One region of the Streptomyces sp. NPDC107498 genome, then DNA from elsewhere that is predicted to be linked to it. Evidence: riboswitches for the same ligand, from Rfam matches in the RefSeq annotation. Region 1 holds a riboswitch; the other holds the start of a gene.
What was found. Region 1 has a riboswitch for cobalamin ahead of ACZ66Z_RS19780 (energy-coupling factor ABC transporter permease). Riboswitches for the same ligand answer to the same signal wherever they lie in the genome.
Positions count from the first base shown of each region.

Region 1 (3,387 bases):
GGGCAGCCCGACCTTCGACCTCCCGGAGGGGGAGCTGGAGTTGGGGATCGGCATCCACGGCGAGCCCGGCCGGGAGCGGCGGCCCATGATGACCTCGCGGGAGATCGCGGACTTCGCCGTCGACGCCGTCGTGGAGGACCTGAGTCCGTCCGGGCCGGTCATCGTCCTGGTGAACGGGATGGGCGGGACGCCGCTCCTGGAGCTGTACGGGTTCAACGCCGAGGTCCAGCGGGTGCTCGCCGAGCGGAAGGTGCCGGTGGCCCGGACCCTGGTCGGGAACTACGTGACCTCGCTCGACATGGCGGGGTGCTCGGTGACCCTGTGCGAGGTCGACGAGGAGCTGCTGCGCCTGTGGGACGCGCCGGTGCGGACGCCCGCGCTGCGCTGGGGCCGGTGAGACGCGGGACGGGAAGGGGGAACGGGATGACGGAGACCTTCGGCGCCGGGTTCCTGGTGCGCTGGCTGGCCGCGGTGGCCGGGGACGTCGACCGGGAGGCGGACCGGCTCACCGAGCTGGACTCGGCCATCGGCGACGCCGATCACGGCGCCAATCTCAGGCGGGGGTTCGCCGCCGTGACGGAGACGCTGGCGAAGGAGCCGCCCGCGAGCCCGGGTGCGGTGCTCACCGCCGCCGGACGGCAGCTCATCTCCACCGTCGGCGGCGCTTCGGGACCGCTGTACGGGACGCTGCTGCGGCGTGCCGGGAAGTCCCTGGGCGAGGACGGAGAGGTCACCCGGGAGCGGTTGGCGGAGGCGCTCGGCGCCGGTGTGGCCGCCGTGTCGCAGCTGGGCGGTGCCCAGGTGGGCGACAAGACGATGCTGGACGCGCTCGTCCCGGGCGTGGAAGGGCTGCGGAACTCGTACGAGGCGGCCCGCGCCGCCGCCGAGGAGGGCGCCCTCTCGACCGTGCCCCTCCGGGCGCGCAAGGGCAGGGCCAGTTACCTCGGGGAGCGGTCGGTCGGGCACCAGGATCCGGGGGCGACGTCGTCGGCGCTGCTCTTCGCCGCCCTCGCTGCCACCGCGCGGGCGGAGGGGGCACGATGAGCCCGGAGGGCCCGGCGCCCGTCGGCATCGTGCTCGTCTCGCACAGCGCGGCGGTCGCGACGGCCGTCGCCGAGCTGGCCCGTGGCCTCGCGGGCGGCGGCGACCTCGCGCCGGTCCTGCCCGCGGGCGGGACCCCGGACGGTGGCCTCGGGACGAGTTCCGAGCTGATCCGCACGGCGGCCGAGGCCGTCGACCGGGGCGCCGGGGTCGCGCTCCTCGTCGACCTGGGCAGCGCGGTCCTCACCGTGAAGGCGCTGCTCGCCGAGGGCGACGAACTGCCCGGGGGCTCCCGTCTGGTGGACGCGCCGTTCGTCGAGGGCGCGGTCGCCGCGCTGGTGACGGCGAGCGCCGGCGGGGATCTCGACGCGGTGGCGGCGGCGGCCTCGGAGGCGTACGCCTACCGCAAGCAGTGAGCGCGGGGCCGAGTGCGCCGGGTGACCGGGAGGACGCGCCGCGTGGTGGCCGTGTTGTGATCCAGCAGGTCAACACACTAATGTCGCAGGGCCTTGGTGTACGGGAAACCGGTGCGGTACCGGTGCGGCCCTCGCCACTGTGATCGGGAGGTCCGGCTCCACCCCCGGGGGAACACCTCGGGGAAGCCACTGGACCGTCGTGGGAGACCGCGACGGTGTGGGAAGGCGGAGTCGGGCCGTATGACCGTCAGCCAGGAGACCGGCCAGGGTGCGCTGTCCATCCACGAGGTGCTGGAGAGGGTCTCCCGATCATGCATATAGCCGAGGGGTATCTGCCCCCTGTGCACGCCGCCGCCTGGGGCGTCGCGGCCGCTCCGTTCGTCGTCCACGGAGTGCGCGCGCTGACCCGCGAGGTGCGCTCGAACCCCGAATCCACCCTGCTGCTCGGCGCCTCCGGCGCCTTCACCTTCGTCCTGTCGGCACTCAAGTTGCCTTCGGTCACCGGCAGTTGTTCGCACCCGACCGGTACGGGCCTGGGCGCGATCCTGTTCCGGCCGCCGATCGTGGCGGTCCTCGGAACGATCACCCTGCTCTTCCAGGCCCTGCTGCTCGCGCACGGCGGGCTGACGACGCTCGGCGCGAACGCCTTCTCCATGGCGATCGTCGGGCCGTGGGCGGGGTACGGGACGTACCAGCTGCTCCGGCGGTTCGGCACGCCCCTGATGGTGGCCGTCTTCTTCGGCGCGTTCGTCGCCGACCTGTCCACGTACTGCGTCACCAGCGTGCAGCTGGCCCTGGCGTTCCCCGACCCCGGCAGCGGTGTGCCCGGCGCGCTGGCCAAGTTCGGCGGGATCTTCGCCGTGACCCAGATTCCGCTGGCGGTGAGCGAGGGCCTGCTCACGGTGCTCGTGATGCGGCTGCTCACGCAGTCCAGCAAGGGCGAGCTGACCCGGCTCGGCGTCCTCGGCCCGGCACGGACCGAACGGCGCGAGGAGGCGGTCGCGCGATGAGCCGGAACGCGAGGATCAACACCCTGCTGCTGCTCGTCGTCGCCGCGCTCGCGGTCCTGCCGCTCGCGCTGGGCCTCGGCGACCACAAGGAGCAGCCGTTCGCCGGGGCGGACGGGGAGGCGGAGACCGCGATCACCGAGCTCCAGCCGGACTACGAGCCGTGGTTCAGCCCGCTGTACGAGCCGCCGTCCGGCGAGATCGAGTCGGCGCTCTTCGCCCTCCAGGCGGCGATCGGCGCCGGTGTCCTGGCGTACTACTTCGGCCTGCGGCGCGGTCGCCGCCAGGGCGCGGCCCGCGCCGCGTCCGAGGCCGAGGCCGCCGGCCCGGTCGAGGCCGCCGACCGGGCCGGGAGCACCGTCGGGACCGGGAGCGCCGTCGGAGCCGGGAGCCTGGCCCGCGCCGACGCCCGGGCGGGCGGGGCCGACGGCCCCGCCGGCAGCGGCGGGACGACCCCGGGCGCCACGAGCGCCGGGACGCCGTCCGGCACCACGAGCGCCGCCGCGGGCTCCGGTACCGCGGACCCGGAGACGGTCGCGGGTACCGCGAGCCCGGGAGCGGGCGTCGGAACCGCAGACCACGGAACCGCGGGTGCGGGAGCAAGGACCGGAACCGCGGGCTCCGGTACCCCGGGGCCGGAAGCAGGCCGCGGAACCCCGGGCCCCGGGGCGGCCCCCGCCGCCCGTGCTTCGGGTGCGGGTCCGTCGGGTGCCGAGGACGCGGGCGCGTAGCGCCGATGCTGCCGATCGACGCGGCGGCGCACAGCAGTCGCTGGCGCCGCCGCCATCCCGTGGAGAAGGCCGTCCTCGGCTTCGGTCTGACGCTGTGCGCGGTGTGTCTGCCGCCGTGGCCGGGCGCCCCGCTCGTGGCGGCGGCCACGCTCGCGGTGCTGCTCGGTCCGGCCGGCGTGCCGGGCCGTCAGC
Region 1 covers NZ_JBVJPE010000010.1:206,243-209,629, forward strand. Annotated here, with positions in the region: gene dhaK (dihydroxyacetone kinase subunit DhaK) at 1-397, shown strand, start outside; gene dhaL (dihydroxyacetone kinase subunit DhaL) at 424-1,044, shown strand; gene ACZ66Z_RS19775 (PTS-dependent dihydroxyacetone kinase phosphotransferase subunit DhaM) at 1,041-1,457, shown strand; cobalamin riboswitch at 1,535-1,739, shown strand; gene ACZ66Z_RS19780 (energy-coupling factor ABC transporter permease) at 1,769-2,467, shown strand; gene ACZ66Z_RS19785 (energy-coupling factor ABC transporter substrate-binding protein) at 2,464-3,195, shown strand; gene cbiQ (cobalt ECF transporter T component CbiQ) at 3,201-3,387, shown strand, end outside.

Region 2 (3,387 bases), on a different contig from region 1:
CGGGACCCAGCAGCGCCGTCGTCCCGAAGAACTGGGCGAAGACCCCGCCCCGGTCGATGTCCCCGACGACGACCACGGGCAGCTTCGCGGCCCGCGCGATGCCCATGTTCACGATGTCCGTGCGCCGCAGGTTGATCTCGGCCGGACTGCCCGCCCCCTCGCAGATCACGGCGTCATACGTGCCCCGCAGCTCCTCCAGGCACGCCAGGACCGGCTCGAAGAGCTCCTTCTGCCGGCCACCGTGGTAGCCGCGGGCGCTCAGTTCGCCGACCGGCCTGCCCATGAGGACGACCTGGCTGGAGCGGTCGCTGCCGGGCTTGAGCAGCACCGGGTTCATCAGCGCGGTCGGCTCCACCCGCGCGGCCTGCGCCTGCATGGCCTGCGCCCGGCCGATCTCGGCTCCCTCCCGGGTGACGAAGGAGTTCAGGGACATGTTCTGTCCCTTGAACGGCGCGACCTTGACGCCCTGCCGGACCAGCCAGCGGCAGATGCCGGCCGTGACGACGCTCTTGCCCGCGTCGGACGTGGTCCCGGCGACGAGCAGCCCCCCACCCCTCATGCGTTCCTCCGCTTCAGCGCGCTCGCGATCGTGCGGCCGCCCACGCAGGCGGCCAGGGTCAGTCCGGTGATCCGGCGGGACAGCCGGACCGCGCGGTCGACGTCGGCGACCTCGACGGGCCGGCCCTCCCCGTTGAGGACGGGCCGGTCCTCGACCCGCCCGGCGTACGAGAGGGTCCCTCCGAGCCGTACGCCGAGGGCGCCCGCGAAGGAGGCCTCGACGGGGCCCGCGTTCGGGCTCGGGTGCTTCGCGGCGTCCGCCCGCCAGGCCCGCAGGGCGCCGCGCGGGTTCCCGCCGGCGACGGTCGCGAGCGCGGCGGTCAGCCGGGCCCCGGGCCAGCCGGCCAGGTCGTCGAGGCGGGCCGAGGCCCAGCCGTACCTCCGGTACCGGGGCGACTTGTGGCCGACCATCGCGTCGAGGGTGTTGACGGCCCGGAAGCCGACGAGTCCCGGCACGCCCGCGACGGCGCCCCAGAAGAGGGCGCCGACCACGGCGTCGGAGGTGTTCTCGGCGACGGACTCGACGACCGCGCGGGCCATCGCGGGACCGTCGAGGGACTGCGGGTCGCGTCCGCACAGGTGCGGCAGCCGCTCCCGGGCCGCCTCCAGGTCGCCGGCGGCGAGGGCGCCGCCGATCGCGCGGGCCTCGCGCCCCAGGGTCGTGCCGCCGACGACGGCCCACACGGCCGCCGCGGTGAGCGCCACGGATCCGGCGCGGCTGCCCCGTGCCGTACGGGCGGCGAGGGCACCGGCCGCGACGGTGGCACCGGCGCAGACGGCGGTGTGCAGGGCGCCCCAGCCGCGGTGGTCGCGCCACAGGGCCCGCTCGACGCGGGCCGCCGCCCGGCCGAAGGCGGCGACGGGGTGTCCGCGGCGGGGGTCGCCGACGAGCAGGTCGACGGCGAGGCCCAGGGCCGCGCCGTACGCGAAGACACCGGTGGTCGGGGAGACGCTGCGGCCGCGGCCGGGCATGGCGCTCTGTCCTCACTCAGGGTCCGCGCCCTGGATCGACGTGACCGGCGGCGAGAGTTCCTGACTCCCGGACCCGTGGGATCCGGTCACAGTGGCGGGACCGCGCCGGATTCGCACCGGACTTCCTCTACTGCCGCCGTCATGGCCCCGGCAGTCCACCACGGGCCGAGAACAGCCGTCAACTCACCCTTGACCTGCACCGCGTCACTGTGCGAAGCACCACAGACACGACGACCGGGCGGTCCGCATCCGAGGATGCGGACCGCCCGGTCGGGGAGCGGGACCGTCAGGCGACGATCAGGTAGATGCCGTACGCCACGGCCGCCAGGCACAGGGCGAAGGCGGCGTAGGCGCCGGTGCGGGCCAGGGCTGCGGAGCCTCCCTGGGCGGCGGCCCGCTCCTGCTTGGAGAGGCCGACGACACCGAGGGTGAAGAGGCCCACGAGGGCGACGGTCGCCACGAGGCTGACTCCGAAGACGGAGCCGAGGGCTGCCCAGTCGATCTTCATGCTTGGTTCCAGTTCCTTAGACCGCGGCGGGGGCCGGGGGAGCGGCCGGGTCCGTGGGGACCGGCGCGGGGATGGTGGTCTTCAGGTCCTCGTCCGCGACGGCGGCGACGGAACCGGCCGGCGGCGGGGTGACGGCCGCGATCGCGGTGGTCACGACGCCGGCGGCCTCGTCGTCGGCCTCGACGTCGTTGACGTTGGTGTGGTCGACCACCTGGCGGCGGGAGACGAGCCAGATGCCGGCGCAGGAGGCGATCAGGAAGGCCGCGACGACGTAGACGCCCCAGTCGCCCTGGCGGGCGACGTACTCGGCGCCCGCGCCGACCAGGCCGGCGGCCGGCAGGGTCAGGCCCCAGGCGACGAACATGCGGGTGGCGGTCGACCAGCGGACGACGCCGCCCTTGCGGCCGAGGCCCGCGCCCATGACGCCACCCGAGACGACGTGGGTGGTGGAGAGCGAGAAGCCGAGGTGGGAGGAGGCCAGGATGGTCGTGGCCGCGCTGGTCTGGGCGGCGAAGCCCTGCTGCGGCTGGAGGTCCGTGAGGCCCTTGCCCATCGTGCGGATGATGCGCCAGCCGCCGAGGTAGGTGCCGAGCGCGATCGCCAGGCCGGCGGAGACGATGACCCAGACGGGCGGGTTGGAGCCGGGGGCGAGGGTGCCGCCGGCGACCAGGGCGAGGGTGATGATGCCCATCGTCTTCTGGGCGTCGTTGGTGCCGTGGGCGAGGGAGACGAGACCGGCGGAGGCGATCTGGCCGACCCGGTAGCCCTTGGCCGTGTCCTTCTCGTCCGTCCTGGCGCCGATCCGGTACGTCAGCTTCGTGGCCAGCATCGAGGCGATGCCCGCGACGATCGGCGCGGCGACGGCCGGGAGGAGGACCTTGCTGACGACGACCTCGCCGTTGACGCCGCTGACGCCGATCGAGGCGACGGTCGCGCCGATGAGGCCGCCCATCAGGGCGTGGGAGGAGCTGGAGGGCAGTCCGACCAGCCAGGTCACCAGATTCCAGAGGATCGCGCCGACGAGCGCGGCGAGGATCACTTCGGGCTGGATGCCCTCCTCGTTGACCAGCCCCTTGGAGATCGTCTTGGCGACCTCCACGGACAGGAACGCGCCGGCGAGGTTCAGCACGGCGGACATGGCCACCGCCGTCTTGGGCTTGAGCGCACCGGTCGAGATGGTCGTGGCCATCGCGTTGGCGGTGTCGTGGAAACCGTTCGTGAAATCGAACACGAGAGCTGTCACGACCACAATGGCGAGCAGCAGCGTGATGTGTTCCATTTACCCAGGCAATCGTTTGACGTCAGTGGCGCGTCGAACGTAAGCAACCTGGGTGAACGGAAGATGAACT
Region 2 covers NZ_JBVJPE010000018.1:58,505-61,891, reverse strand. Annotated here, with positions in the region: gene ACZ66Z_RS27490 (cobyric acid synthase) at 1-559, opposite strand, end outside; gene ACZ66Z_RS27485 (cobalamin biosynthesis protein) at 556-1,530, opposite strand; cobalamin riboswitch at 1,566-1,705, opposite strand; gene ACZ66Z_RS27480 (hypothetical protein) at 1,817-2,038, opposite strand; gene ACZ66Z_RS27475 (inorganic phosphate transporter) at 2,055-3,317, opposite strand.
Region 2: another riboswitch for cobalamin. It lies ahead of ACZ66Z_RS27485 (cobalamin biosynthesis protein); the one in region 1 lies ahead of ACZ66Z_RS19780 (energy-coupling factor ABC transporter permease).